One region of the Streptococcus sp. AS14 genome, then DNA from elsewhere that is predicted to be linked to it. Evidence: predicted binding sites of a transcription regulator. Region 1 holds the regulator's gene; the other holds the start of a gene.
The links. Region 1 encodes HrcA, which represses chaperone genes, less so after heat shock. Its sites were predicted from a motif close to TTAGCACTCNNNNNNNNNGAGTGCTAA; they were not measured.

Region 1 (14,753 bases):
AAGCAGTGTGAGCGGGTGAGTCCACACCTGCCCAGTAAAACTGATGTGGCGGTGCGTAGACCTTGAGAGGTTTCAGAGTCGGCCCCTGTGGAATCTTATAGAGGGCATCACCGTAAATAGCATAACGATCTAAAAGGCTGGTAAAGGTTGGTGTATCAACGATGTAGCCATCATCTGTCAGGTAGACCTTCTTACCTTCAGCAAGAGCTTTGTTGACGGCCCTGACCGCACTCTCAGACGTATTGGCAATGACGTAATAAGGCGCTTTCTGATCAACCTGACTGGTACGTGCAGCACGGAGGGCTGTCACGTCGCCTAGCTTGCCTTCAAAGAGCTTGTCGCCAAAGACTGGTTGGGCTTTGAAGCCTTTCATATCAGGGAAATTGACGACCAATTCCGCATACATGGCAGCCCACTTGGATTCATTTGAGCCTTTGTAGAGGACATGGTTGGCATAGCCGCGCTTGGCCTGGGCCATATCGACAACCAAATCGCCTTTTTTATAGTTGCCGCTGTCTTCCTTGAGTTCTTTGACAAGGACACCGTTGCGCTTGAAATAGTCAATCATATTAAAGGCTTCTTGGGTATCGTTGTCCTTGTCTACTCCCATCGGGATGACATAGTAGTCTGGGAAGAATTTTTCCTGGCCTTTTTTAATCCGGCCTACGACCTGACCATCTGGTCCGACGAGTTCATTTTCTGCCTTAGGATCTTCGACTTTATTGATGCCGCGCAGGTAGAAGTTGAGACGCATCTCCATGAGCTTGTCGGGGTTCTGAGCTAGATAGTCAAGGCCTCCTAGAACTGCATAATATCCAGCCTTGTAGGACTCTTGATTGCCCTCGGGAATTTCGATGGTATGTCCCAAGATGCCATGATACATAGAATAAACCGCTGTGTAGCCGGAGAAGGAATCGTCCCATCCGTCTCCCCAGTCCAGTTTTGGAATGATGTATTTGTCGTAGCCAGAGTTGGCAACGCCGGCCCGTCCCATATGATGGGCATTGTCCAGCATGAGGTCGGCTAAAAGGTCATATTCAAAGTTAGGATCGTGAGGCGGGGTTGCTGGCTCAATCAGGAATTCCTTGACAAAGCCGTGGATATCATAGAGGGCAATTGGGTTCCATTTGTTAATCAATCCAGCAACGGTGCGGGTTTCAGGATTGGCTTGGTAGCCAGTATCACGGTTGGGGTCAAGGCCATTGGCCAGAGCCCGAGTGTTGAGGACATCTCCGTCAGGGTTCTCCGTAAAGTCAAAGAGGAAGATAAACTTCTTCAGCAATTCTTGGATGTTGAGGGTGACCATCTTTTCGGAGCCATCAGCAGCACTTGTTTTGAAGCTGACTTGGTCTTTGGTGGCAAAGGTCTTAAAGAGACCTGTGATAATATCAATCCCCGGCTGTTCATCAGCGTGGGTATTGTTGATGAGAACAGGCAGTTTATAGTCTAGGTTGCCATTTTTGAGGGCTGCCAGCATTTCAGCTGGTTTTGTCAAGGCCTGAGGATTGGTTTTACTGAGGTAGTCATCAATGCTCTTTTGGTCGGAACTAATGATACCCAGCTTGATATCACGACCCTGAGCGCTCTTTCCGATGTTCTCAATCTGTACCAAGCGGTCCGTTTTAGCATCCTGTCTGCTCTTTTCAATAGATGCCAGCATTTCCTCATGGCTGTGGAAGTCTTCGTAAGGGCGCAAGACGATATTTTTACGAATGGTCAGTCCTAGGTCCTGACTTCTACCGACCAATTCATGGCTACCGATAAAGTTTCGATAGGTCCGGCGGATATTGTTGGGAGAGCGTAGGCTGAGATCTTGTCCGAAAAGTTCCTTGAACTGCAGATTCAGATGAAGGTCGTTCCCGTCAGCCTTTTCCTCAATTGTGACAAAGGGTTGGCCGGTAAAGGTGCCGCTGTCCATGTTCCAGGTTTTCCAGTCAGCAATCGGTTTATTGTCCAGAGTCCAGGTCAGCTTGCCTGCCTGAGAGCCCTGTCCTTGGACGGTATCCTTGAGCTCTGCAGACTCAGACATATAAACGGTGCCATCAGACAGCTGGGTCTTGGCTTCTTCAGAAGCAGCTGCTCTTGTTTGAGCTGCTGCAGAGACAGCTGGATTGTCCGCTGCAGGAGCAGGATTCTGTTCTTTTTCTCCTGTCTGATTTGGAGCAGCTTGAGCAGCTTCTGTCGCAGGAGTTACAGCCTCTACCTGATTGGCAGCTGGCTGTGACTCAGTGCTGTTCTGCTGGTCAGCCGCAGCCTTGCCCTGAGCTAAAACAGCCATCAATACTGCGGCTGATAAACTCAAGGCCTGAGTATAGAGACGCTTCTTGTATGAATCGTTCATTAGGAAATCTCCTTTGTGTAAAACATTCTATATTTAGTATAACAAATATAGAAAGCGCTTTCAAACAAAAAATAGAAAAACATACAAAGATGTTCAAAATAGTTTCTCAGGTGAATTGCTGAGCATATGAGAATCTTCCTTGTTTCAAGTGCTATTTGTAATATCCGAACCTTCTGCCTTTATTTTCTGAAATAGTATACAAAATCCTCGAATTTATGCTACAATGAGACAAACTAAAAATGATTGGAGCCAAGCATGAAAGCAATTATTACCGTTGTCGGAAAAGATAAAACAGGGATTGTAGCCGGAGTTTCTACTAAGATTGCGGAGCTGGGGTTGAATATTGATGATATTTCCCAAACCGTTTTGGAGGAATATTTCACTATGATGGCCTTGGTGTCAAGCGATGAAAAGCAAGATTTTACGGCCCTTCGCAATGAGTTTGAAGCTTTCGGCCAAGTGCTCAACGTTAAAATCAACATTCAAAGCGCAGCCATTTTTGATGCCATGTACAATATCTAAGGAGTGAAGGATGGATATTAGACAAGTAACAGAAACCATTGCCATGATTGAGGAGCAGAATTTTGATATTCGGACCATCACCATGGGTATTTCACTCTTGGACTGTATCGACACAGATATTGATTGGGCGGCGGAGAAGATTTACAAAAAAATCACGACCAAAGCGAAAGACTTGGTGGCAGTTGGGGATGAAATTGCTGCAGAGCTTGGGATTCCTATCGTCAACAAGCGGGTTTCAGTGACTCCGATTTCGCTGATTGGGGCAGCAACAGACAGCAGAGACTATGTGCCTTTGGCCAAGGCTTTAGACAAGGCAGCCAAGGAAATCGGCGTTGACTTTATCGGTGGTTTTTCTGCCTTGGTCCAAAAGGGCTATCAAAAAGGCGATGAAATCCTCATTAATTCCATTCCGCGTGCTTTGGCTGAGACGGACAAGGTCTGCTCCTCTGTCAATATCGGCTCAACCAAGACTGGCATCAATATGACAGCAGTTGCAGATATGGGGCGGATTATCAAGGAAACGGCCCAGCTTTCTGACATGGGGGCGGCCAAGCTAGTTGTCTTTGCCAATGCGGTAGAGGACAATCCTTTCATGGCAGGCGCCTTCCATGGTGTCGGTGAAGCAGATGTGGTCATCAATGTCGGTGTTTCTGGGCCTGGGGTCGTCAAGCGGGCTTTAGAAAAGGTCCGTGGTGAGAGCTTTGATGTGGTCGCTGAAACGGTCAAGAAAACGGCCTTCAAAATCACTCGTATCGGTCAGTTGGTCGGTCAGATGGCTAGTGAGCGTCTGGGCGTCAAGTTCGGGATTGTTGATTTGAGTCTGGCTCCAACACCAGCGGTCGGGGACTCGGTGGCCCGTGTCTTGGAAGAAATGGGTTTGGAAACAGTCGGCACTCATGGTACGACAGCGGCACTTGCCCTGCTCAATGACCAAGTCAAAAAAGGCGGTGTCATGGCTTGCAATCAGGTTGGCGGACTGTCTGGTGCTTTCATCCCTGTGTCAGAAGACGAGGGCATGATTGCGGCTGTGCAAAACGGCTCGCTCAATCTAGAAAAGCTAGAAGCGATGACAGCTATCTGCTCAGTAGGCTTGGATATGATTGCCATTCCAGAAGCGACACCGGCTGAAACCATTGCGGCCATGATTGCGGATGAAGCAGCGATTGGCGTCATTAATCAAAAGACGACAGCTGTGCGGATTATTCCGAAAGGCAAGGAAGGCGATATGATTGAATTTGGCGGACTCTTGGGAACAGCTCCAGTCATGAAGGTCAATCAGGCTTCGTCAGCGGCCTTTATAGCACGTGGCGGTCAGATTCCAGCGCCCATTCACAGCTTTAAAAACTAAAAAGCTAGATTTAAAACAGTTTTTAAGAAAGCATCGTAAAGGACAGCTATTCAGTTTCCGAGTAGGAGTTTGCGGGATTGAATCTAGCTGGATGCTTGAAATATAGGGGATTATAAGGAGATTGTTTAGGTTATGAATAAAAGAGAGCTAGCTGAGCTGGCCCTTGATTTAGGTTTGGATTTTGATAAGGAGAGCGGCATTATATATGGCCGTAGAAGGGATTATGCTTTTTATCTAGAGACCATAACAGATGGCGACGAATTTGCGATTTTTTTCTCGGTCAGATGTGAGCAAGGTTATATCGGTCGAGATACCTTGGAAGCGTTGATTAACGATTCCGAGGTTTTGATTGATTTTGAGAGAGCTGGCTACAGCCTAGCCTGTCAGATTTTGGCTGATCAGGATCGGGATCTGCTGCCGGATATTTTGGAGGAGGCTATCGAAGACTGCACCCGCTACTTTGAGGAGCAAGGGCTGATTAGCGCCTGTGAGAAAACTGGTGAAATCGGAGATGTGGACCTGTATCAGTTTAAAGGAGATTGGCTTTTTCTCACGCCATCTAGCTATGAGCGGATGGTTTCCATCTCGCAGGATAAGGTGACAAAGCGCTCCCTTCCTCATCAAAATCCGCAGAAAATACATTATTTGCTGGGGCTTATCGGAGCATTCTTGACGAGCTTGCTTGGTGCATGTCTTGTCTTCTTCCTGACAGGTGCATCCTTGGCCATGGGCTTCATATCAAGTTTTACACTGCTATTTAGCATTGCTTGCTATGAAAAGTTTGTCAAAGGCATTTCTGTTTTAGGAATTGTGGCAAGTTTCTTTTTTACTTTAGCGATGAGCTTTGTAGCTGTTCAAATTGGTTATGCCAATTCTTTTTACCAAGGGGAAGGCAATATTTTGCAAGCCATTATCGCTATTAATAAAGCTGCTTTATCCGGACAGTTTGGTCTTAATTATTGGCTCCATTATCTGTACATTATTCTTGGGTGTGTCAGTGCCGTCAAAGTTCATATTAAGTCTCTATAGTTGATTAGATGCTGATTTCACGGTGAGCCGCTGTCTATCATAGTGGGAAACCGGGTTCTCCCTCTTCTTTATCATAAAGAATTCGAAGGCCTTTTTCAAAATATACTATAACAAACAAAAATAAAAGAGGTAAACTATGTCAAAAACAAGACTCTATGTTATCCGTCATGGCAAGACCATGTTCAATACTATCGGCCGGGCTCAAGGTTGGTCTGATACCCCGCTGACTGCTAAGGGGGAGCGCGGTATTCGCGAGCTGGGTATCGGATTGCGAGAGTCTGGTTTGCCTTTTGTCAAGGCTTTTTCCAGTGATAGTGGTCGGACCATTCAGACCATGGGGATTATCCTAGAGGAGCTGGGCCTGACTGGTCAGATTCCCTATCGCTATGACAAGCGCATCCGGGAGTGGTGTTTCGGCAGTTTTGATGGTGCTTATGGTGGTGAGCTCTTTCATGGCGTTATCCCACGAGTTCTTAAGACGGATAATTACAAAGAACTCAGTTGGCCGGATTTGGCGAATGGCCTGGTAGAAGTGGATTCAGCTGGCTGGGCTGAACCTTGGGACAAGCTTAGCGGTCGAATTTTAGAAGGATTTGAAGCCATTGCTAGAGAGGTGGAGTCCTCAGGCGGTGGCAATGCTCTGGTCGTCAGCCACAGCATGACCATTGGTACCTTGGCTTATCTGGTTGATGAGAATATCACGAAAAATCCTAATGTCGACAATGGCAGTGTCACAGTGCTGGAGTATGAAAATGGCCGCTTTAGCATTCAAGCCCTGGGAGATGTGTCTTACCGTCAGGTCGGAGCAGCCATCTTAGACCGAGAAAATCAAGAATGAGCGGGAGTTTTGAGACTCCCGCTTTTGGCTTTGAAAGCCAGATGGCGCCAATTTCTTCATAAAATGGTATAATATGAAAAGAATAACGGAGGAAATGAAATGGCAAAAACAAGATTATACTTGGTTCGTCATGGCAAAACCATGTTTAATACTATCGGCCGGGCTCAAGGCTGGTCTGATACCCCATTGACTGAAGTTGGGGAACGTGGCATTCATGAGTTGGGCATTGGCCTGAGAGAAGCTGGGCTTGATTTCAAATTGGCCCGTTCCAGCGACAGCGGCCGGACTATTCAGACCATGGGCATTATTCTGGAGGAGCTGGATCTGACTGGTCAGATTCCTTATACCTTTGACAAACGTATTCGCGAATGGTGTTTTGGCAGTTTTGATGGTGGTTATGATGGAGAGCTCTTTATGGGGGTGATGCCTCGGGTTTTCAATATTGAGCATGTTCATCAACTTAGCTATGCTGAGTTGGCAGAAGGTCTTGTAGAAGTCGATACAGCAGGCTGGGCAGAAAATTGGGAAAAGCTCAGCGGCCGAATTTGGGAAGGCTTTTCAGCCATAGCTGAGGAGCTGGAAGCTGGTGGTGGTGGCAATGCTCTTGTAGTCAGCCACGGCATGACCATCGGAACCTTTGTCTATCTAATCAATCGAACTCGGCCTCATGGTTTGGACAATGGTAGTGTGACGGTTGTAGACTATGAAGACGGTAAATTCACAGTAGCTTGCGTCGGAGACATGTCTTATCGAGAGGCCGGTGCCAAAGTAATGGAGGAAGAAGTTGAAGCGCGCTAAACATCGCAAAGAAAAGAGAAAATCGAAGTCTAAGAAGATTGGGTTAACGTTTTTATTGTTAATCGTCTTGTGTCTAGTAGCTGGAGGGACGGTGATTTATTTCCGTCCGTCCTTGTTACAAGATCTGCTTGCAAAGATTCAGTTTTCGGGTTCATCTAGCAGTTCTGCTACGAAAGGCTCTTCTGGCTCAGAGAGCTCGCAGTCTGATTTGCCCAAGGTTTCTTCTACTGATTGGAATTTGATATTGGTCAATCGAGACAACCAGCAAGAAGAAAAAACACCTAATCTGACTCAGATCGGAGAGGTCCAGGTGGACAGCCGCATTGCTGAAAATACTCGGCAATTCCTAGCAGCAGCCCAGGCGATAGCTCCTGAAGAAACTCTAATCTCTGGCTATCGCAGCCGAGCGGAGCAGGAGGAGCTCTATAACGAAAAAGTTGCTGGGGAAGTCGCCAAAGGCTTGTCAAATGAAGAAGCAGTCAGCATCGTGCTGAAGCAGGTGCAGCTTCCAGGAGCCAGCGAACATCAAACGGGCTTGGCTATTGATATGAGTGTTCCAGAAGGTCAGGAGGATGAATTGGCAGCCAAGATTGCTGAGCTAGCTCCACAATATGGCTTTGTCCTTCGCTATCCAGATGGCAAGAGTGACATTACTGGAGTTGACTTTGAGAACTGGCATTACCGCTATGTCGGTGTGGAGAATGCCCGGTATATGCAGAAGCATAATCTGGTTCTGGAAGAATATATCGCCCTACTCAAGGAAGCAGGAAAATAAAAAAGTAAGTCAGGATTTCCTGGCTTTTTTTATGCTGATTTATCAGGATGCAGGTCTCTAATCCTTTTAGCTTCTGATCAAATCAGCTGCAAGTATTGATAGATAAAAATGAATTACTTTTTGTAAAAAAATATTTATAAATCCTTGACAACTATATCGGACTGCGATATAATTTTTTATATCAAGGTTCGATATATCGAGGTGAAAGTGAGATGAGAAGATGAGTGGATTGACAGAAAAGCTTAGGAGAGTCTATGTGCCAATGACAGAGACAGGTTTTTATATCCTCTTCTGTCTTCAGAAAGAAAGGCATGGCTACAGTATTACTCAAAAAGTCAAGCAATTGACAGAAGGACAGCTATCTATCAGCCCGGGAACCATGTACGGGACTTTGGCAAAGATGGAGAAAGATGGCCTGATTGCCTTTGTTCGTGAGGAAGAAAAGAGAAAGCTCTATTCTATCACTGAGCTTGGGAGGCAGATTTTAGAGTTGGAAATCCAGCGGATTGAGCGCCTTTACCGCAATAGTAAGGAGGAAGTTTGATGGAAAAGAAAATTGTCTATAAAATCTTTACCATTGCAGACTATGACAGAGAAGCAGCTTATTTTAAACAAATGCACAGCCAAGGCTGGAAATTGAAAAAAGTAAGTTATTCTCCCTTTCTTGTTGCGGTTCGCTATACTTTTGAAGTCTGTCCGCCTCAGGAAGTGGCCTATCAATTAGATTTTCGCCCCATGAAGAAGGCGGAGCAAGAATCCTATTATCAACTGTTTGAGGATTGTGGCTGGGAGCATATTACAAACTTTAATCAGTTCTCTTATTTCCGCAAACCGGTTTCTCAGCTTGATGCAGACAGCGATCTTGAAATCTATAATGACGCATGGTCTAAGCTAGAAATGGTCAAGCGTTTGCTTGTATGGAGGTTTTTACCAGCCATCATGGTTTTGTGTGTCACTACCTATCTCATTCTAGATATTTCCCAGAAAAGTTTGAAAGCAAGTCTATTATTCAAATCAATCTTAGCAATAGACTGTCTTATATTGCTCATTCTGTTTTGCCAACTGGTCCATATTGCCTTGCGTTTTTGGAAAATGAGGCAGGAATTGAAAGACTGATTGCAGTTTTGTTAAATACTGTTGTGAAAGCGAGGAAAACAATGAACAAGACCATTATTGAAGTGCAAGGCTTGAAAAAGAAGTTCAAGGAGCAAGAAGCCCTGGCAGGAATCGATTTTTCCATCCGAGAGGGAGAGATTTTTGGCTTTCTAGGGCCTTCTGGATCTGGTAAAACCACGACTATCAATATTTTGACTGGTCAGTTGTCTGCGGATGCTGGATCAGCTCATGTGCTGTCTGCACCGGTTGAGGATTTGAAGGCAGAAGTGCTGGAGCAGATTGGGATTGTCAGCGATGGCAGTGGTTTTTATGAAAAGATGTCACTTTATAAAAATCTCAAGGCATATGCTATGCTCTTTGGGGTTAAGATGACAGAAGTCGATGAACTTCTCCGAAAAGTGGGACTCTATGATAGTCGCAACAAGGTGGCTGAAAAACTATCTACGGGTATGAAGCAGCGCATGTTACTGGTGCGTGCCTTGATTAATCAACCTAAATTGCTCTTCTTGGATGAGCCAACCAGTGGTTTGGATCCGTCAACCTCTCGCACCATTCATGAACTACTGCTAGAACTAAAAGCTCAGGGGACAACTATTTTTCTGACGACTCATGATATGCAGGAAGCTACCCTCTTGTGTGATCGCTTGGCCTTGCTAAGTAAAGGAAAACTAGTCGAAGTAGGCAGTCCACATGAGATAATCCAAAAGTATAATACAGATAAGAAGGTTCGTTTAGAATATGAAGATTTGACGACTAAGACGGTGGCTTTTGAAGAACTGCATGGAGGCATGGATTTGGCCAATGTTATCAGTATTCATTCCTGCGAACCAACTTTGGAAGATGTTTTCATCACGTTGACAGGAGGTACCTTAAATGTCTAATAAATTAAAAGGTATGATTTGGCTAAGAGGTCAAGTGACGCTAGCTAATAAAAGTATTCTGTTGCAAGTTTTCATGCCGATTTTCCTTATTTTTCTCTATAAATTTATTTTTTCTCTGAATGGAGCAGGTAAGGAAATTGGAGCGGATAAACTAGCTACTATGTTGCTTACTATCTCTCTGCCCTTTTCTCTAGCCATGTCAGTTGGAACCCCCATTATCATCATCCTAGCTGAGGAGAGGGAAAAACATAATTTGCAAAGTTTGCGCTTGGCTGGTGTGACAGCTGGTCAATACATTCTCTCCGCTTTAATCTGGCCGGCGATTATTGGGATTTTTTACATCGTCATTACCCCAATTTTGGTGGGAGCCAAGCTCTCTCATCATCTGTTCAGCTATAGTTTGGTTCTCTTATTGACCATGCTGGTCTTAATTTTCTTCTTTTTAATGGTTGGCTTGTTTTGTAAAAATCAGGTCATGGCACAATCCCTTAGTGTTCCAGCCATGCTCTTGGCGGCATTTATTCCTATGTTTTCAAATATGAGCGAGGATTTATTTAAGGTGCTGCGTTATAGTTTTATGGGTCTCTTTACTAGCTACATGAGAGATTGGTCTCATTTCCATTTATGGAGCGGAGAATTCTTGGCTCTTGTAGTTTGGTTGCTTCTTTTTGCAGGAATTTCTTTCTATTTGATGCGCCGTTTGCAAATTTTGGACGACTAATCTAGGTCGCCAGACCGATTTTTAGCACTCTTGTAAAAAGAGTGCTAATTTTTTGAGTTTTTGTCTTGACTTTGGAGTAGAAGAGTGTATAATAGAATCATGAGTTAGCACTCGAGATGGTTGAGTGCTAATCAACAGCAGAATCTTGATTGGAGGTGATGCCGTGGTCACGGAGCGTCAAAATGAGATTTTGAATTTGATTATTGATATCTTTACCAAGACCCACGAGCCGGTCGGCTCCAAAGCCCTACAAGATTCTATCAATTCCAGTAGTGCCACTATCCGAAATGATATGGCAGCTTTGGAAAAGCAGGGGCTTCTTGAAAAGGCGCATACGTCCAGCGGCCGTAAGCCTAGCGTGGCTGGTTTTCAGTACTTTGTCAAGCATTCTCTGTCCTTTGATCGTCTCGCTGAGAATGAACTTTATGAGGTTATCAAAGCCTTTGACCATGAGTTTTTCAACTTGGAGGACATTCTTCAACAGGCAGCAGACCTTTTGACCAAGCTCAGTGGATGCACGGTTGTTGCACTGGATGTAGAACCCAGTCGGCAGCGTTTGACAGCTTTTGATATCGTTGTGCTCAGTCAGCACACGGCTCTGGCAGTCTTCACCTTGGATGAGTCAAATACCATCACCAGTCAGTTTATGATTCCGCGCAACTTCCTAAGAGAAGACCTGGATAGGCTTAAAGGCCTGGTAAGAGAGCGGTTCTTGGGACAGACAGTGTTGGACATCCATTATAAGATTCGGACGGAAATTCCGCAGATTATCCAGCGCTATTTCACTACGACGGACAATGTCATCCAGCTCTTTGAGCATATCTTTGGTGATATTTTCAAGGAAAATGTGATTCTGTCTGGCAAGGTTCAGCTCCTGGAATTTTCAGATCTGTCAGCTTATCAGTTTTTTGATGACCCGCAGAAAGTAGCCTTTGAAATTCGCGACAGTTTGGCCGAAGATCAGATGCAAAGCGTGCGCGTTGCAGACAGTAGAGAAAGCTGTTTAGCTGATTTGACACTAATTTCCAGCAAATTCCTGATTCCTTATCGAGGCTTCGGAGTACTGTCAGTTGTCGGTCCAGTCAATCTTGACTACCAGCGGCTGGTCAGCCAGATGAATGTCGTCAACCGCGTGCTGACTATGAAACTAACCGACTTCTATCGCTATCTGAGCAGCAATCACTATGAAGTCCATTAAATATAGTATAAATATTCCTAAAAAGGAGGTGCCTTGTGGCAAAACATAAGCAAGAAGAACATCCAGAAGATGTGGAAGTAAAAGAGGAAGCTGTAGAAACAGCTGAGCAGGCTGAATCAGCAAGCCCTGAAAAATCAGAGTTAGAACTAGCTAATGAGCGAGCAGAAGATTTTGAAAACAAATATCTCCGTGCTCATGCAGAAATGCAGAACATCCAGCGCCGAGCAAATGAAGAACGCCAGCAGCTGCAAAGATACCGTAGCCAGGACTTGGCAAAAGCTATCTTGCCTTCGATAGATAATCTGGAGCGCGCGCTTGCCGTTGAAGGTCTGACAGATGATGTCAAAAAGGGGCTGGAAATGGTGCAGGAAAGCTTGATTCATGCTCTCAAAGAAGAGGGCATCGAAGAAATTCCAGCTGACGGAGCTTTTGACCATAACTATCATATGGCCATTCAAACAGTTCCAGCTGATGATGAGCACCCAGCTGACACTATCGCGCAGGTCTTCCAAAAAGGCTACAAACTTCATGACCGTATCCTGCGCCCAGCAATGGTAGTGGTCTATAACTAGGCTAGAAAACTTGAAAAATCTTGTCCGAAACGACAATAAACTATGAAGAAAGATAAAAAATTGTTCAGCTTTGCAATAGTGAGCGAAGCGAACCAAAGACGATACTCTTCGCCGTGGCGCTATTCGCGCAAACTTTGAGACCTTAGGCTCAAAGTTTAGTCAAAGAGATTGATAAAGTCAAGCTCTGACGGCGCCGCCACCTAAGAAGAGTACCAAAAAGAAGATAGAATATAAAATTTAAGGAGAAAAACACATGTCTAAAATTATCGGTATTGACTTAGGTACAACAAACTCAGCAGTTGCAGTTCTTGAAGGAACTGAAAGCAAAATCATTGCAAATCCAGAAGGAAATCGTACAACCCCATCTGTAGTGTCATTCAAAAATGGTGAAATCATCGTTGGTGATGCGGCAAAACGTCAAGCAGTGACAAACCCAGATACAATCATTTCCATTAAATCAAAAATGGGAACATCTGAAAAAGTAGCTGCTAACGGCAAAGAATACACTCCGCAAGAAATCTCAGCTATGATTCTGCAATACTTGAAAGGCTATGCAGAAGAATATCTTGGTGAAAAAGTAACCAAAGCGGTTATCACAGTGCCAGCTTACTTTAACGATGCACAACGTCAAGCGACTAAAGACGCTGGTAAAATCGCTGGTCTTGAAGTAGAACGTATCGTCAACGAACCAACTGCAGCAGCCCTTGCTTATGGTCTTGACAAACAAGATAAAGAAGAAAAAATCTTGGTCTTTGACTTGGGTGGCGGTACCTTTGACGTTTCAATCCTTGAGTTGGGTGATGGTGTCTTTGATGTACTGGCAACTGCTGGTGACAACAAACTCGGTGGTGACGACTTTGACCAAAAGATTATCGACCACATGGTAGCTGAGTTCAAGAAAGAAAATGGCATCGACTTGTCAAATGACAAGATGGCGCTTCAACGTTTGAAAGATGCAGCTGAAAAGGCTAAGAAAGACCTTTCAGGTGTGACTTCTACTCAAATCAGCTTGCCGTTTATCACAGCTGGCGACGCTGGACCTCTCCACTTGGAAATGACTCTGACTCGTGCCAAATTCGACGATTTGACTCGTGATTTGGTAGAGCGCACTAAAGAACCAGTTCGCCGTGCTCTTTCTGACGCAGGCTTGAGCTTGTCAGAAATCGACGAAGTAATCTTGGTTGGTGGTTCAACTCGTATTCCTGCAGTTGTGGAAGCTGTTAAGGCTGAAACTGGTAAGGAACCAAACAAATCAGTGAACCCTGACGAAGTAGTTGCTATGGGTGCTGCTATCCAAGGTGGTGTTATCACTGGTGATGTTAAAGACGTTGTCCTTCTTGACGTAACACCATTGTCACTTGGTATCGAAACAATGGGTGGTGTCTTCACTAAGCTGATTGACCGCAACACAACAATTCCAACTTCTAAATCACAAGTCTTCTCTACAGCAGCGGACAACCAACCAGCCGTTGATATCCATGTTCTTCAAGGTGAACGCCCAATGGCAGCAGACAACAAGACTCTGGGACGTTTCCAATTGACAGATATCCCAGCTGCTCCTCGTGGAATCCCTCAAATCGAAGTAACCTTTGACATCGATAAGAACGGTATCGTGTCTGTTAAGGCTAAAGACCTTGGAACTCAAAAAGAACAACACATTGTTATCCAATCTAACAGCGGCCTGACTGACGAAGAAATCGACCGCATGATGAAGGATGCAGAAGCGAACGCAGAAGCAGATAAGAAACGTAAAGAAGAAGTTGATCTTCGTAACGAAGTTGACCAAGCTATCTTTGCGACTGAAAAGACTATCAAGGAAACAGAAGGCAAAGGCTTCGACGCAGAGCGTGACGCTGCCCAAGCTGCTCTTGATGAACTTAAGAAAGCGCAAGAAGACAATAACTTGGACGACATGAAAGCGAAATTGGAAGCTCTTAATGAAAAAGCTCAAGCACTGGCAGTGAAACTCTATGAGCAAGCTGCTGCGGCTCAACAAGCCCAAGCAGGAGCAGAAGGAGCTGAAAACGCGGGCTCAACTAAAGCAGACGACGATGTCGTAGACGGAGAGTTTACGGAGAAATAGGCGGTGAGATAGAACTAAAAATTGAAAGTTTTTAGTTCGTAGTCGAACCCCCGCGAGGATGATTAGGATTTTTGGGAGTCTGAAAGACGAACCTAAAATCCAATCAGCTACCGCGTCAAAAATTTTTCGAAAAATATTGTTTTGAAAATTTCGCGTCGTAATGATAGGAAGAAATCCAGAGGTTGCAACCCAGCCTCTGTTTTTCGCTAAACTAGAGGGTGACGCTGATGAAGAAAGTGCTCTGTTTAATTTATCCTAATTTTTCACTTTATGAAGTAGTTGGTCTGACCAGTACTTTAGCTCTATCTTTTGGTGTTGAGGTTGATTATGTTGGTACAGATAGAAATGTTATAAGATCGGAAGATGGACTTCCCTGTCAACCTACTAGAACACTGGATGAAGTAGTTATCGAAGACTATTCTTGTGTCATTTTGCCAGGAATGATAAATATTGTCCCTGCTCTGCATGATGAAAAATTGATTTCTTTCCTAAGAAGTTTGAAGCAGCAAGAGATTTTAATTACAGCTATTT
Region 2 (14,753 bases), on a different contig from region 1:
TACTACTGTGTCCAAGCTACACTCTATCTGGCTGCCTTGATTCTCTCTTTAATCTTTGCTTCTAATCCTATAATAGTAGTAAGTATTACAACCATTTTAGCTCTAGCTATAGCTATTCATTCTATTTATTTTTATATGACACAGAATAAAAAATATTCCAAATCTAACTGGGGGTTCTTTTAATGAGTTTATAACATAAAAAAGCTTTGGGAACCAAGGCTTTATATGATATCAATCACCGACCACGAAAATGTTTAGCTTACAGAACTGCTAGTGAAGCTCTAGAGGATGAGTTCGAGTAAATGTTGCACTTATTCTTGCAATTTATCATTTACTTGATGCACGAACTCGATATTTTTTTCGTTAATTTGTTTTTGCCCCACTTTTGCCCCATTTTTAAATCCTGACATTGAAAATACCTAAAAGTATTTCCCTAAAATCAGCTATATTTCAACATTTTTGTTTATTTTCAATATGAAAAGTTCTTACAAATTCATGCAGGGGGCATAGAAATAGAGAAGAAAAAGCCTTGGTTTATAAGGCTTTTTTGTTTATTTAATTTCGCTTTTTCAGCTTAATCATCTCCTTAAATTCAAAGTAGATTTTCCACAAAAAAATCCCCTTCCTTTAGGCACAAAAAGGAGGGGCATCGCATAGAAAAAACTACGAGAGAAGACTGAAGCAAAATATGTTTGACGAAAACTTGATAAAGATGGTTACACACCGAGCATATTCCTAAGGATGTCTTATAATTTTTTTGGTTTAGGAATTAAGAAAGATTATATATATCAAGTTTTGATATGCCTCACGCTTGCATATCCAAGCGGCTTTCCCCGTAGTTCTGAGCAACTAATTTGTTCTAGGAAACATCTTAGTTGCTTTTTATTTTAAAACAACTATATTACGGAACATCACAGTCTTGATTAACAAAAGGCTACAAGATAGTGACTGATTGTAAAAAAAGCATTCTTTTTTTGCTTTCTAAAAAGCGACTACTGCTAATCCGGGTTTGGAGTAAAAAATCTCTGTCCCTTAAGGGAACAGAGATAAAATTTATTTCTTCTTCGCACGGAAGACAATGAAGCCTACCAAGCCTACTAGAGCTAATCCAGCAGCAATCATGATCCAGCTAGCATTCTCACCCGCTTTAGGGAGAACTTTCTTGGTTCCAACATTAGAGGCATTTCCTCCGCCAGTACCATTGTCTGATTCGATGATCACAACAGTGCTCCCTGTAGTGCTGCTTGAGCTAGAAGTCGTGCTACTGCTACTTGAGCTAGAGCTAGAACTAGAACTACTACTGCTGCTCTTAGAGCTATTGTCCGAGCTAGGTTTCGGCGGTTGCGGAACTCCTGGAACTGGTGTATTGGTAATGTTCATACCATCAACAGTAGCTGTATAACCATAAACACGGTCTTCAGTAACTGAGTAGACAATATCTTTTCCATCTTCACCAGTCGCTGGCAAGTCAGTGAACTCATACTTCCACTCACCCTTATCATTCGGACCAACTTCTTTATGAGCAACTTCAGTGCCATTTGCATAGAGACGAACGGTAATCTTGTCTGGACGTTTGCCATCTTTATCGTTGTCATCATTCCAAGTCTTGGTACCTGAAGCGGTAATCAATGCCTTACGGTTGGTAAAGTCTTTGTAAATAATACCAGAACCATAATTTTTGAGCTGAGCGGCATTAACCTGAATCTCTTCATCTGACAGTTGGTAACCTTCTGGTGCCTTGGTTTCCTTAATCAGATAATGCTCCTTAATCAAGTTGCTGAAAGAAGCAATCCCGTTAGCATCACTAGTTGCTTTTTGAACAATTGTCACACCATCTTCATCGTACAATGTGAATTCAGCACCTGCCAAGGCTTTACCAGCTTCGTCTTTTTTAGTCACCTGCACACCGTAGACATCCCCATGTGCATAGCCGTTTGCACGTTGGTAGCGGACAGCAACTGATGATTTTTGCTCTTCAATATTATCTGCTCGCATGATTGCTTCGTTCGGGAAGAGTGTTCCATCAGTCGGAACTGTAGGGAAGTTAACACGGTAGCGAACATAGAATCCTTCGTTGGCACCGATATGCCCCATGTTAATGGTAAAGGAACGCTTGTCAGCAGCAAGATTAATCGTATAATTTGCTGTCACATCCTCGCGTTGCTGGCTTAGTCGGTAAGAGTTATCAGCCGGGTCAACAACCCATGAGCCTTTAAGAATTTGGAAGCTGTTGAGATCAATTTCTCCGGTATTAAAGCCCAGAGTATCTGAAATAACAACATTATCCAATTCTTGATTTTGTTGGTTGATATTCAGGCTGTAAGTAATGCTCTTGATATTATCCGCATTATTCCAGCCGTATTTTATGAAAGTATAAGGAGTTGCTTGGCCAGGAAGACCTTTGTAGTCAATTTTCCCATACTCAACAATCTTCTTGCCAACGATAAGTTTCAGAGGAATAGAGCCTTTATCTCTGGCTACTGTATGATCAACGCGAGCCAAGAGATGAACTTTCCCTTCAATATGAGAGCGAGTCAGGACATAGTCTGTATAAGTCAGTGTAAGCTGTTTAGAGCTTGCATCAACCACAGCTGTCGCTACGAGATTGCCGTCATCATCTTTGACTTCAAAATCAGCTCCCTCCAAGGCAAATTCAGCAGGAAGTCCAATGGTCGTAGTATCTCCTGGCTGAACCTTACCGTAATTGAAGGCAAAGTTTGCGTCAATCTGGAATTTTTCCCAAGGGGAGAGGCCGTCAGTCAATTCTTCACCCTTTTGATTGTAAACATTTACTGACGTGATAACATCGTCTACCGTGTTGGCTCTGGCAGATTGACTGCTAGAAAACAGGCTAAAGAGGAGCACAAAGGCTACTGAGAAAAAGCGCGCAATAGTCTGAGATATTCTTTTCATAAATAATCCCTCCGTTTTTTTCCTTTTTTCCTTTTTATCGAACATGTAAAAATATTAAAATTCCTTTACAATTCCAATATACTACATATATTAGACTAGCATACGATTGACTATAAGTCAACTATTTACCTTTACCAGTTCAGCTTTTGTCGACAATGTGTAAACCAATTTATTTCTCCAAAAACCTTGTCATATAAGAATTGAAAACCGTTTCCTCCGTCATCTTCTTGTATTTCTTTGAAACAAAAATGTAATATTTGGATGCATAATAAATGAACAAATATGAATTATATGACCATAAATATTCATATATATAAATTTGTTTTTAAAAATAAGCATAATTATTAATGCTTGCTAGATAACTAGTCACAATAAAAAAACTGAACAAATCTGCTCAGTTTTCTAATTGATAAATATAAGATAAAGATTATATCTAATTTGTAGAAATATATAATCCCGTTATTTTCTACATCATACCGCCCATCATGCCTGGATCCATAGCTGGAGCTGGGCTTGCTGGTTCTGGTTGATTAGCCACTACTGCTTCAGTTGTCAAGATAAGACTAGCAACAGAAGCGGCATTTTGCAAGGCTGAACGAGTCACCTTAACTGGGTCAATGATTCCAGCCTCAATCATGTTAACCCATTCGCCAGTCGCGGCATTAAAGCCTGTACCAGCTTCAGAGTTTTTCAGACGGTCAATGACGATTGAACCTTCAAAGCCTGCATTCAGAGCGATTTGACGAACAGGCTCTTCCAAGGCGCGAAGAACAATGTTACGTCCAGTCCCTTCATCCCCTGCCAACTCAAGACCTGCAACAGCGTCCAGTACATTGATATAGGCAGTACCACCACCGGAGACGATTCCTTCTTCTACCGCTGCACGGGTTGCGTTAAGGGCATCTTCGATGCGGAGTTTCATTTCTTTGAGTTCTGTTTCGGTTGCAGCTCCAACCTTAATCACAGCTACACCACCAGACAATTTAGCTAGGCGCTCTTGCAGTTTTTCACGGTCAAACTCAGAAGTGCTGCTTTCAATCTGCGACTTAATGACTGCCACACGGTTAGCAATGGCTTCTGGATTACCAGAACCTTCCACAATCACAGTGCTGTCCTTATCAACAGTGACTTTAGAAGCTTGTCCAAGCGCTTCAATCGTAGCGTCTTTGAGCTCTAGGCCAAGATCATCTGTAATCACTGTACCGCCCGTCAAGATAGCGATGTCTTCCAACATAGCCTTACGACGATCGCCAAAGCCTGGTGCCTTGACAGCTACGACATTAAAGGTTCCGCGAATCTTGTTAAGAACCAATGTTGGCAGAGCTTCACCATCTACATCATCTGCGACAATCAAGAGCGGACGATTGGTTTTCAAAATGTTTTCCAATAATGGCAGAATCTCTTGAATGTTAGAAATTTTCTTGTCAGTAATCAAGATGTAAGGATTGTCCAGCTCGGCTACCATTTTTTCATTGTCAGTTACCATATATTGAGACAAGTAGCCGCGGTCAAACTGCATTCCTTCAACTACATCTAGCTCAGTTTCCATTCCTTTGGACTCTTCGATGGTAATAACACCGTCATTGCCAACTTTTTCCATAGCTTCAGAGATATACTCACCGACTTTCTCACTGCGAGAAGATACGGCAGCAACCTGAGCAATAGCTTCCTTGTTGGAAACTGGCACTGAGTTAGATTTCAGAGCTTCAACAGCTGTCGCAACGGCTGCTTCAATCCCGCGGCGGATACCGATTGGATTAGCACCAGCTGTAACATTTTTAATCCCTTCACGGACGATAGCCTGCGTCAAAACTGTTGCTGTTGTTGTTCCGTCACCAGCGATATCGTTGGTTTTTGAAGCTACTTCTGACACCAACTTAGCGCCCATATTTTCAAAATGGTCTTCCAGTTCGATTTCCTTGGCAATGGTCACACCGTCATTGGTGATCAGGGGTGAGCCAAAGGATTTTTCCAAAACGACATTACGGCCTTTAGGGCCCAAAGTTACCTTGACAGTATTCGCCAAGATGTCAACACCACGAACCATACTGCTTCTTGCATCTGCTGAAAATTTAATATCTTTTGCCATTTTATTATTCCTCTCTTCTAATCTTACTCGACAACTGCTAGAATATTGGCTTCACTGACTAAGAGATAAGCTTCATCTCCGTCCTTGACTTCTACGCCTGCGTGATTTTCTACGAGAACCTTGTCCCCTTCCTTAACGCTCAGGGCTACCAGCTCACCGTTCAAAGTACGAATACCTTGACCGACTGCGACAACTTCTGCTGTCTTAGTCGCTGCTTGGCCGTTGCCTGCAATGACAAATCCGCCAACTTTCTGCTCTTTTTCTTCTACTTTCAAGACCACACGGTCTCCTAATGGTTTTAACATGATTTTCCTCCAAAGATTGAATTTTTAGCACTCTAAACTATCGAGTGCTAATCTATAGTTATTATTTTATCACTTGGTCAGAAATAGTCAAGAAAAAAACCGGCTAGATGAAAGAAAAATTTTATTTTTTCTTCACTTGGTCCTAAACTCAAAGAAAAAAACAAGTCCGAGCTAAAATCCTCTCAGACTTGTCTTTAGGGGGAATGTCTATCTTGCAAGTTTTAGTTTTGCTTCAAAATCATTAATCACTTTTTGCAGATTTAGGCGTCCTCTATAGATGCCATAGCCAAACAAAAGCATAGCTAAGATACCCAGTAGAGCTAGGACGATTCCTGCAATCAGTGCTAGGAGATTGGTCTCATGAAAGAGATAAATCAGAACAAGACCGATGCTGGCAATGGCAAAGAAGAGACTGAACCAGCGTCCTAGATTTTCAATCATATGCTTCTGGTAGTGAATTTCTGTTTCATAGCCTTGAATCAATTCTTGTTCTGTCATGATCTTCTCCGTTCTTTCTTTTACTCTGCTCAAACAAATTTGTATTAGACTAGCTGCAAATCGGACTTACTGCCAGCCTAAAATTGAGCGAGAATTAGTATTTAAGTTGAGGGTCAAAGATGCCAAGCGCTACACCAATCAAAGCAATGACAACCAAGAGGAGCATAACAAGGTTTGGTGATACCTTTTTCTTAGCCATCAGCCACCAGCAAAGAGTGATAAAGCCAGCTGTTAAGAGCCCTGGATAAACACCGTCAATCTTTTCTTGCAGCTTCAGGAAGGCTTCGCCATCAGCATTTTTCAGCTCTAATGAAGTCGTTACAGAGACCCAAGTTGCAGCAACTGCCCCGATAACCATACCACCAATGACACTGATTGCCTTACGAAGCGCCTGTCCTTTAGGTCCTACAAGGAATTCTACCGCCTTGTCCCCTAATTCATAGCCTTTGAAGTAGGCAAAGCGCATACCGCCATAGATGAGAACATTCCAGACAAGGATATAGAATAGAGCCCCGATAGGATTTCCACCTTTCGAGAGGCCAAGGGCAATCCCCAGCAGAACTGGAATCAAGGTTCCAACTACCAAAGAGTCACCGATACCCGCGATAGGTCCCATGAGACCGGCACGCATACCATTGATAGTTTCGCCGTCAACAGCGTCACCATTGGCACGCGCTTCTTCCAAACCAGCTGTAATCCCTACTACCAAAGCTCCGAGCTGAGGTTCTGTGTTGAAGAAAGCCGTATAGGTCTGCATAGCTTCTTTCTGCTCTGCTTTGTCTTTGTAGAGTTCTTCCACGATTGGCAGCATAGAGGTCAAGTAGCCGAAAGTCTGCATGTGCTCTTGAGAGAAGCAAGTCAAATGACCATAGTACCAATGGTGGAATGATTTCGCTAAAGTCTTTTTAGTTATTTTCTTTCTTTCAGCCATCTTAGATATCCTCCTCATCGTCATCAAAGTCAGCCCCACCAGCTGGCGCAGTTACTCGAGCTGATTTGATTACTTCCAATTCATAGTAAATTACTGCAAAAATCAATGAAACAACTGCACTGGCAACCAAATTAAGACCGAGTGATTTAGCCAAGGTGAAGCCCACAAAGAATGGGATAAAGTCAGTAGCCTTGGTAACGATTTGTTTCAAAAGAATGGCAATACCGACACATGGGAGAAGAGCTCCGACTGTAAAGAGGGATTTCATGATGAAGCCATCCATTGGCAGGTGAGTCTTCATCAGTTCAACCATATTCGGACCAAACTTCGTGATGATCATGGTTGGGAGGAAAGAGAAGACAAAGTGGGAAATCCAAGGATAGACCCAGTCAACAGCGTAAAGCTTTTTGAATTCGCCTTTTTCAACAGCTTTCCAGCCAATGTGCTGCCAAAGCAAGTTTGTAGTGGCTGTTCCATAGAAGAGAACTGTACCGATAGTACCAACTGCTGCTCCGATTGGTGCAGCTGCTGCAGCGATAGCAGATTCAGAGGTGATGCCTTTAGAGTGAACAAATAAGATTGCAAGAGGAATCCCAATGTAAGAGATCGCCCGCACGTCAGCGGAAACTGTACCACCTGGTGTTACCAGAGCGATATAGAGGACCTGAAGGGCTACCCCAACCATAATCCCTGTTTTTAAATCTCCAAGAATCAAGCCACTAATCAAGCCTCCGACCAGAGGACGTCCCAGAGTGTAGTTACCAATACTAGAACCACCCATACCAGGCATAGAAGCTAAACTAGCAAAAAGACCCAGTAAAGCGGCTTGCAGCCAAGAAATTGTCATAATAGACTCTCCTTTTCATTATTGTAATTAAAAACCAAATTTAGACTTGAAATCGCTCCAGTAACCAATGGAAACATCTGGTAAGAGCTGGAATTTGACTTTGTAACCAGCTTTTTCCATTGCCTCAATCGCTTCTGCCTCTTCCTGGGTGATGGACTGGTTGTTGCCCAGCTTAACAGCTCCCGGACGGTCATTAGCAGGACCGACGATGATTTCCTTAACATCCCCAGGTACAAAACCTTGGTCCACTAGGATTTCCTTCATATCCACAGGATTTTTCGTAATGAGGAAATAGCGACTATCTGACTCTGTGACCTTGCCTGATTTTTCCTTGAAGGCTTCCTTGGTCCAAACAAAAGTCTTCTTGTCAGAAGCTCCCTTGTAGGCCTGAATCAAAACCTTGTTTCCTGCCGCAGCATTATTAACTGCAATCAAGCCATCACAAGGGTATTCCTTAGCCCAGCGAGTGACTGTTTGACCGTGGATCATGCGGTCGTCAATCCGTACAAATGATACTGTCATCTTTAAAATCTCCTTTTATCTTTTATAATGTATAGCGGAAGCACTAAATGTCGTCTTCATCTTCGTCAGCTGCATCGCTTACGACTTCAAATTCCTGCAAAGCAGCTGTGGCCTCGGAAAGGATGGCCTGAGCCAGCTCTTTTCCGTCCAAGATGTCTTTCATAACCAAGCCAGTCAGTCCCATGGTCAGGTTCAAACCTCCCAAGATAACTGCTGAGTCGAGCTTACCCATGTCAGCTAAGACGCTAGCTGCTGTCGTCAGAGGACTGCCTCCTACAATATCAGCCAGAACTAAGACACTGTCATCAGCGCTTAAGCCAGCCAAGGCCTGAGTAAAATCAACTGCAAAATCATCAACTGACTTGCCCTCCTGAAGACCGACCGCAATCACCTGGTTCGTTTTGTCTCCGGCAAACATCTTCAAGGAACTCTGCACGCCTGCAGCCAGTCCCCCATGGCTGACCAGTACAAGGTATTTCATCTTTCCTGCCTCCTTTATCCTTCTAGCTCTTAGCCAAGTCAGGCTTTAGATGACGAAGGATTTATTGATGATTTTATTGTACAAATTTTGAAACCGATTTCATATTGTCAAATGTCATTTTGCTCAGATGACATTTGTTAAGAAAAATATGACATTTGTCATATTGGTCTAGGCAGCTGTACTTTTTTCTGACTTAATTAGCAATAAAAAAGAAAGCAGATTATTTTCCGCTTTCTATTTCTCTTTGAATGCTCGGCAAGGCACTGTCAATCTCTTGATTCTGCATAGCATTTTGAATCAGATAGTCCATCCGCTCCATTGTATGGCGGTCTACTTCTAGACTGATGTCAATGATGGAGCGATTCATCATGTGGTCTAACCTCTCAGAAGTCAAGGAATCCAAGCCAAAATCATCTGCCTGTAAGATTTCTCTAGCCTGTTGACTTTTCACCACAGATGGTAAAACTGAGGTCCCCTGCGATTTTTCAAACAAGGCCTGCTGGCTTTCTTTATCCTGTGACAGCAAGAGCATAAATTCCCAAGCCAGCTTCTCTTGCTTGGTATTGGAAGACATGGCAAAGAGCGAGGTCTTGACCTGTGTCCCCATCACCTGGCTATTGGCTGTTGGCATGGGGATACAGGTCCAAGAAAAGCTAGAATACTTTGCAACATGGTAAGGGTAAGGCTTGTAGGTCCGATACTGGGCCAGACTCATAGGATAGAAGGCCACCCGTCCCTCATCAAAGTCATTTGAAGTCACCTTATAGTGCTGGCTGAGCATATCTAGCTTGCTCATAAAGGCCAAGGCTTGGTGCATCTCTGCGCTGTCTACATTGATACCGGATTTATCGGTAAGATGGCCGCCATAAGCTACCAGAGCCTGCTGCCAAGTGTAATCTGTTATACCGTACTGATCCACCACACCATCGCCATTGGTATCCTTTGTCACTTTCTTGCAAATCTCATAGAAATCCGCCAGGGTCCAACCTGACTCAGGAATGCTGATTCCTTCTTTTTCAAGCAAGTCTTTATTGACACACATCATGATGGGATTGCTCTCAACTGGAAGGGCATAGCTGACTCCCTGATATTTCCCAGCTTCATAAGCCACCGGATAAAAGGCTGTCCGTTCATCATCCGTTAGAAGGGTATCCAAGGATTTGAGCGCGCCAGTCGAAGCCAACATGCTAAAGTCGTTTTCTGGTACCATAAAGAGATCAGGCTGCTCGCCTTTCAGGACTTGCTCCGCCAGCCAGTCAGCGTAATCATCCTTGGGAATACCGCTTTCGTAGACGACCTTGACATGAGGATGCGTCTTTTCAAATTGTTTAATCAGGCTGTCCAAGACCTTGTTTTCGCGGCTGTTAGGTACATCCCAGCTAGAGCCAGCATAGACACCAATACGCAGGACTTTTTCCTGAGCTGAAGCCCAAAAGACAAAAGCCAAAGCAACAGATATGATCAGGACAACCAGCAGGGTCAAATGTCTCAGTCTCCACTTCATTTGTCGCTTTCCTTACTAAAATCTCTCTGGGTGACTCCAGTCTGCACAGCCCAGATAGCCAGCTGGGTTCGGTCGCGCAAGTTGAGCTTGGCTAAGATACCTGACAGGTAATTTCGGACTGTCCCTTCTGATAGAAAGAGCTTGGCAGCAATTTCTTTATTCGAAATCCCGAAGCCAATCTGCTGGATAATCTTCCACTCCGTCCGGCTCATGTCCTCTATATTTTCCTCCGTCACCGTGATAGCAAAGTTGGACTGGGCCATCTGTGAAAAGATTTTGAAGACCTTGGTGGCAATATTGGGATTGATCATAGCTCCGCCTCGATAGACAGTCTGAATGGCTTCGTGAAGCTCTTCTGTCGAAACCCCTTTGAGAATATAACCAGACGCACCGTATTTGAGAGCGGAGAAGATAAATTCATCGTCATCAAAGGTCGTCAGAATGATAATCTTAACATCTGGATACTGCTCTTTGACAGCCTTGGTACAGAGAACACCGTCCATGACTGGCATGCGAATATCCATCAAAATCACATCTGGGCGTACCCGATGAAGCTTTTCCAGCACTTCCTTGCCGTCTCCGACAGTCCCGACTACCTCAATATCTGCGTGGGCAGACAGGATGATTTGCAGAGACTCGCGAATCAAGGCCTGATCGTCTGCTATTAAAACCTTAATCATGTCTTCCTCCTATTTTTGGGATTTCGATATGCGTGTAGAAACCGTCCCGATTTTCAAAGCGGACGCTTCCGCCAATAATCATTAGGCGCTCCTGCATCTGCTTGAGGCCATAGCCATAGTGGAGTTTATCAAAGCCAACACCATCATCCTGAATGGTCATTACATAGGACTCTTCCTCCAGCAGCTCAATCCAGATAGTCTTGGCATGCCCATGGCGGACAGAGTTGGTAATAGACTCCTGAATCACCCGGAACACAATGTCTTCCTTGGCAATATCCAAGTCGATATTATCCCATTCGTAGCGGAGATGAATCTCCAAATTGGAGATAGCTTCATACTCACGGATAATCTTAATCAGAGCTTCCTTCAAAGTGTTATTTTCCAGAGCTCCCGGCCGCATCTTATTGAGCGAGCCGCGGACATCACGGATACCATCTCGAACGACGACAGAGACATTATTGAGCTGCTCCTTAGCCCGATTGGTATCAATATCAACCAAGACCTTGACCGCATCAATACCCGCTGAAATTCCCGTCAGGGCATGGCCCAATGTATCGTGAATCTCTCTGGCAATCCGCTTCCGTTCTCGGTCTTCTGCTATTTTCTCAGACAAAGCAAGATAAGAGTTTAACTCGCGATTGGCCTGAGAAGCCATGCGCAGCTCTTCCTCAATCCGATGACGCTCCGTAATAGTCGACAAGATATAGAAGAGCAAGGAAATCATAAAGACAACGATATTGAGGGAGTAGAGGAAGTTCTTACCAAAAAGCAGTAACAGCCGGACGGACTCTGGGTAAAACCGAATATAGGTATCTAAAGAAGGCAGCTTGATAAAGAGCGACATGAGGTCATAGTTGGATAAGAGCAGCATGCCAAAGCTCAAAATAATGAAAGAAAACCAGTACTTCTTGTCCTTGGAAGAATTGAACTCCTTAGAGCCATAGAAAATATCCGCAAACACCAAGAGAATCAAGCCATTGTAGGACGAATGCAGGACGGAAAAGATGACCAGCATGAGCAGGATTTCAATAATAGTCGCCTTGTCATAGACGGACAGCTGATTGGGGTGGCGCTCGCGATAGTACATGACCAAAAGCAAACTACCATAGAGGCTAATTGATACCCAGAAAATCAAGCTGGGAGAGCCCGGAATAGCATCCAAACGCTCCAAAAGCGAGTGACTGAAGCCCTTAGCTGCTACATAGTTGGTCGCAAAGAGATAGATGGAGGCATTATAGACAATGGCAACCAGATTGATGACCATCAGGGCTATTTTGCTGTAAAATATACTTTTTTGAGGTCTCATTATTGCCACCCTGTAACTGTGTATTGACTGATATTATCCCTATTAACCAGATGAACTGGAATCAGGTATTGGCTATCGTAGGATTTCCCCTCCTGCATCAGCTCAATTACCTGTGCCACCTTGCGTCCCATCTGAATGGGCGATTGGGCCACAGTTCCCTCTATGTCGCTAGTCGTAGCCAAAAAGTTTTTGATATCTGGTGATCCATCCACGCCATAGATTGAGATTTTCTTATCAAGACCTTGATTTTTAATAGCAGCCAAGGCCCCGATGGCTGCCCGATCATTGAGCGCCATGACCACATTGAAGTCCAAACCTTCGTCTAGAGCCCCTTTGACCTGTGGCATGGTTTCCTCAGTCTGGCCTAGTGTTTCTTTCTGGGAAATAATCTTGTAGCTAGGCTGATTTTCAATCGTATCAATAAATCCCTGAATCCGGTCCATGGCCGAGACGGCATTGCGGTGCTCTAGAAGGAGAATATTGGCAGAAGGAAGACGCTTCATCATGTCCTGGGCAATCAGGACGCCTGCTTGGTAGTTATCAGACACAATGGTCGTATCCACTTTTACATCCTGACTGATAGGCGCATCCACTACGATAATTTTAATCCCAGCTTTCTTGGCCTTTTGAAGAGAGGAAATAATACTTGGACTATTGCTTTTCACCGGATTGATGACAATGACATCAACCTTTTCTCGGACAAAAAAGTCGATCTGCTGGCTCTGCTTGCCCTCATCCAGCTCAGGATCCCGGACGTAAAGTCGGCTGCCCTGCTGGTTGGTTTTCTTCTCCAGTTCCGCATTTAAGGTCTTGTAAAAGTCATTGTTCATGGTCATGTAGGTCACCCCAATCTTGACCTGCTTCTCATCTGGCAGAACGCCCTTGAAATAAACAAAAAGCAAACCCAAGATAAGCAGAATGAAAAGCGGCCAGAGAGCCTTTTTCTGATAATGCTGTATCCGTTTTTTGACTTTAGCTGATACCATTTTTCACCCCCTATGCCGCAAGCACCTTTATGAAACATATAGGATTATTATATTACAAAGCCGGCAAAAAGCAAAATCTTTCCAGAAATGGCTATAATAAAAGAGGCAAGACAGAATCTAAAAAATCCATGATTTTTGATTCTTGGTCCCACCTCGACAATCATAATTAAACTTTTAAAAGCTTGATAGAAATAGACTTTCAGTCAAACAGATCTTGCATCCTGCAAAACCGAATGATGATTTTTTAGAGCAAGGTCATTTCCCAGTCTTTGCCTCTTGCTTAAAAGGGAAGTTCCTCTTCTTCCAACACCAAATCTGCTAAATCAGCTCCGCTATTATTTTCACGCAGAGCGCGCTGGGCCCGACTTTCCAGGAGCTGGAAGCTATGACAGAGCACTTCTGTCACATAATGAGTCGCCCCCTCCTTCTCATAGCGACGAGTCCGTAGCTCACCATCCAGAGAAATCAAGCTGCCCTTACTTGCATAGCTGGCTAAAGTCTCAGCTAGACGACCCCAGACAACGACATTTACAAAATCCGCCTCACGCTCACCACTCTGAGATTTATAACGACGATTAACCGCGACCGTTGAGCGGGCCACAGATTTTTCATTCGCAGTCTTGTGCAGTTCAGGCGTAGCCGTCAGCCGGCCGATTACAATTACTTTATTATACATTTTATATCCTCCTAACTTATCATTCGTAAAAGGAGGCAAAAAGTGAAAAAAATATGGTATAGTATAGATAAAAAGGAAAGTTGTAGCTTTTTGTCCCTTTCTGACTAGACTTGTATAATGGAGGCTCCGATGACCATTAAACATTCCCCTGTGAAAAATCTTCTTGTTATCCTGATTTCTCTGTGGTTCGGAGGTTTTTCCGCCTGGGCTGCCGTAGACTACCTGACTAGCTCCAACCCCTACAAAGACACTAGTTTCTTTGTCCTTAGTCTGCTGGTTGCTGCTTTCTTCTTACTGCTCCTTATCTTTGCTATTCGCAGGCTAACCATTCATGCGACTATCCTCTCCTTTGACCATGAAAATGTAACCTACTATTATAGCGGACTCTTATCAGCTGCCACCTACTGCATTCCTATGCAGCAGATTAGTCATGCTCGCTACAGCCGAGACAGTGAAGAATCCGAGATTAGTCTTTGGATGGAGGACGGTTTTCATGACTTTGCAGCCTTTAACCATCCCCGTCATAAGATTTATGCCTATCCTGATAGCCAACTCATCGGTATTGTTTTCAAGAGAAAACGTCTCAAATTATTGGAAGACCACGGCCTAAACAGCCTTATCTACCAATACAAATACAACAGTCCAAGCCAAATCCCCACAGTCACTCCTCAGTCAACAACCGACTCGCAAAGTAATAGCGACAGCGTCTTCTTTTGAGACAGTGTGGGCACGAGTCATAAGTTTCCAACAAAAAAGCTCAGAAATTCTGAGCTTTTTGTGATTTTAAATCTTCATTTTTATCCCTGCCAATGTTTAGCTGGGTCAAAGGCCGTTCCAACTAGTTCGCTATCAGCTAATTCAATGATGCCACGTTTTTGAGGCGCATTAGGCAGTTGAAGTTCCCGTGGGCTGCACATCATACCAAAACTCTTTTCGCCTCGAAGTTCTCCCGGAAAAATCAAATTCCCTTTCGGCATCATAGCACCCGGCAGAGCCACAATCGTTTTGAGGCCGA

Region 2: the regulator HrcA is predicted to act here: its motif matches at 5,332-5,358, upstream of groES (co-chaperone GroES).

The regions. Positions count from the first base shown of each region.
Region 1 is NZ_ALKI01000016.1:133,034-147,786, forward strand. Features, by position in the region: gene HMPREF1150_RS03320 (LPXTG-anchored zinc carboxypeptidase) at 1-2,341, opposite strand, end outside; gene HMPREF1150_RS03315 (ACT domain-containing protein) at 2,597-2,863, shown strand; gene HMPREF1150_RS03310 (PFL family protein) at 2,874-4,211, shown strand; gene HMPREF1150_RS03305 (hypothetical protein) at 4,344-5,240, shown strand; gene HMPREF1150_RS03300 (histidine phosphatase family protein) at 5,377-6,078, shown strand; gene HMPREF1150_RS03295 (histidine phosphatase family protein) at 6,178-6,876, shown strand; gene HMPREF1150_RS03290 (D-alanyl-D-alanine carboxypeptidase family protein) at 6,863-7,651, shown strand; gene HMPREF1150_RS03285 (PadR family transcriptional regulator) at 7,872-8,195, shown strand; gene HMPREF1150_RS03280 (DUF2812 domain-containing protein) at 8,195-8,767, shown strand; gene HMPREF1150_RS03275 (ABC transporter ATP-binding protein) at 8,809-9,648, shown strand; gene HMPREF1150_RS03270 (ABC transporter permease) at 9,641-10,369, shown strand; gene hrcA (heat-inducible transcriptional repressor HrcA) at 10,533-11,567, shown strand; gene grpE (nucleotide exchange factor GrpE) at 11,603-12,139, shown strand; gene dnaK (molecular chaperone DnaK) at 12,393-14,222, shown strand; gene HMPREF1150_RS03250 (DJ-1/PfpI family protein) at 14,450-14,753, shown strand, end outside.
Region 2 is NZ_ALKI01000012.1:62,464-77,216, reverse strand. Features, by position in the region: gene HMPREF1150_RS06730 (low temperature requirement protein A) at 1-183, shown strand, start outside; gene HMPREF1150_RS06735 (Cna B-type domain-containing protein) at 1,054-2,913, opposite strand; gene groL (chaperonin GroEL) at 3,380-5,002, opposite strand; gene groES (co-chaperone GroES) at 5,026-5,307, opposite strand; gene HMPREF1150_RS06750 (hypothetical protein) at 5,515-5,805, opposite strand; gene HMPREF1150_RS06755 (PTS system mannose/fructose/sorbose family transporter subunit IID) at 5,900-6,754, opposite strand; gene HMPREF1150_RS06760 (PTS sugar transporter subunit IIC) at 6,738-7,583, opposite strand; gene HMPREF1150_RS06765 (PTS sugar transporter subunit IIB) at 7,611-8,105, opposite strand; gene HMPREF1150_RS06770 (PTS sugar transporter subunit IIA) at 8,149-8,586, opposite strand; gene HMPREF1150_RS06775 (ABC transporter substrate-binding protein) at 8,807-10,090, opposite strand; gene HMPREF1150_RS06780 (response regulator transcription factor) at 10,087-10,770, opposite strand; gene HMPREF1150_RS06785 (sensor histidine kinase) at 10,763-12,076, opposite strand; gene HMPREF1150_RS06790 (substrate-binding domain-containing protein) at 12,076-13,062, opposite strand; gene HMPREF1150_RS06795 (single-stranded DNA-binding protein) at 13,343-13,738, opposite strand; gene HMPREF1150_RS06800 (hypothetical protein) at 13,868-14,455, shown strand; gene ytpR (YtpR family tRNA-binding protein) at 14,536-14,753, opposite strand, start outside.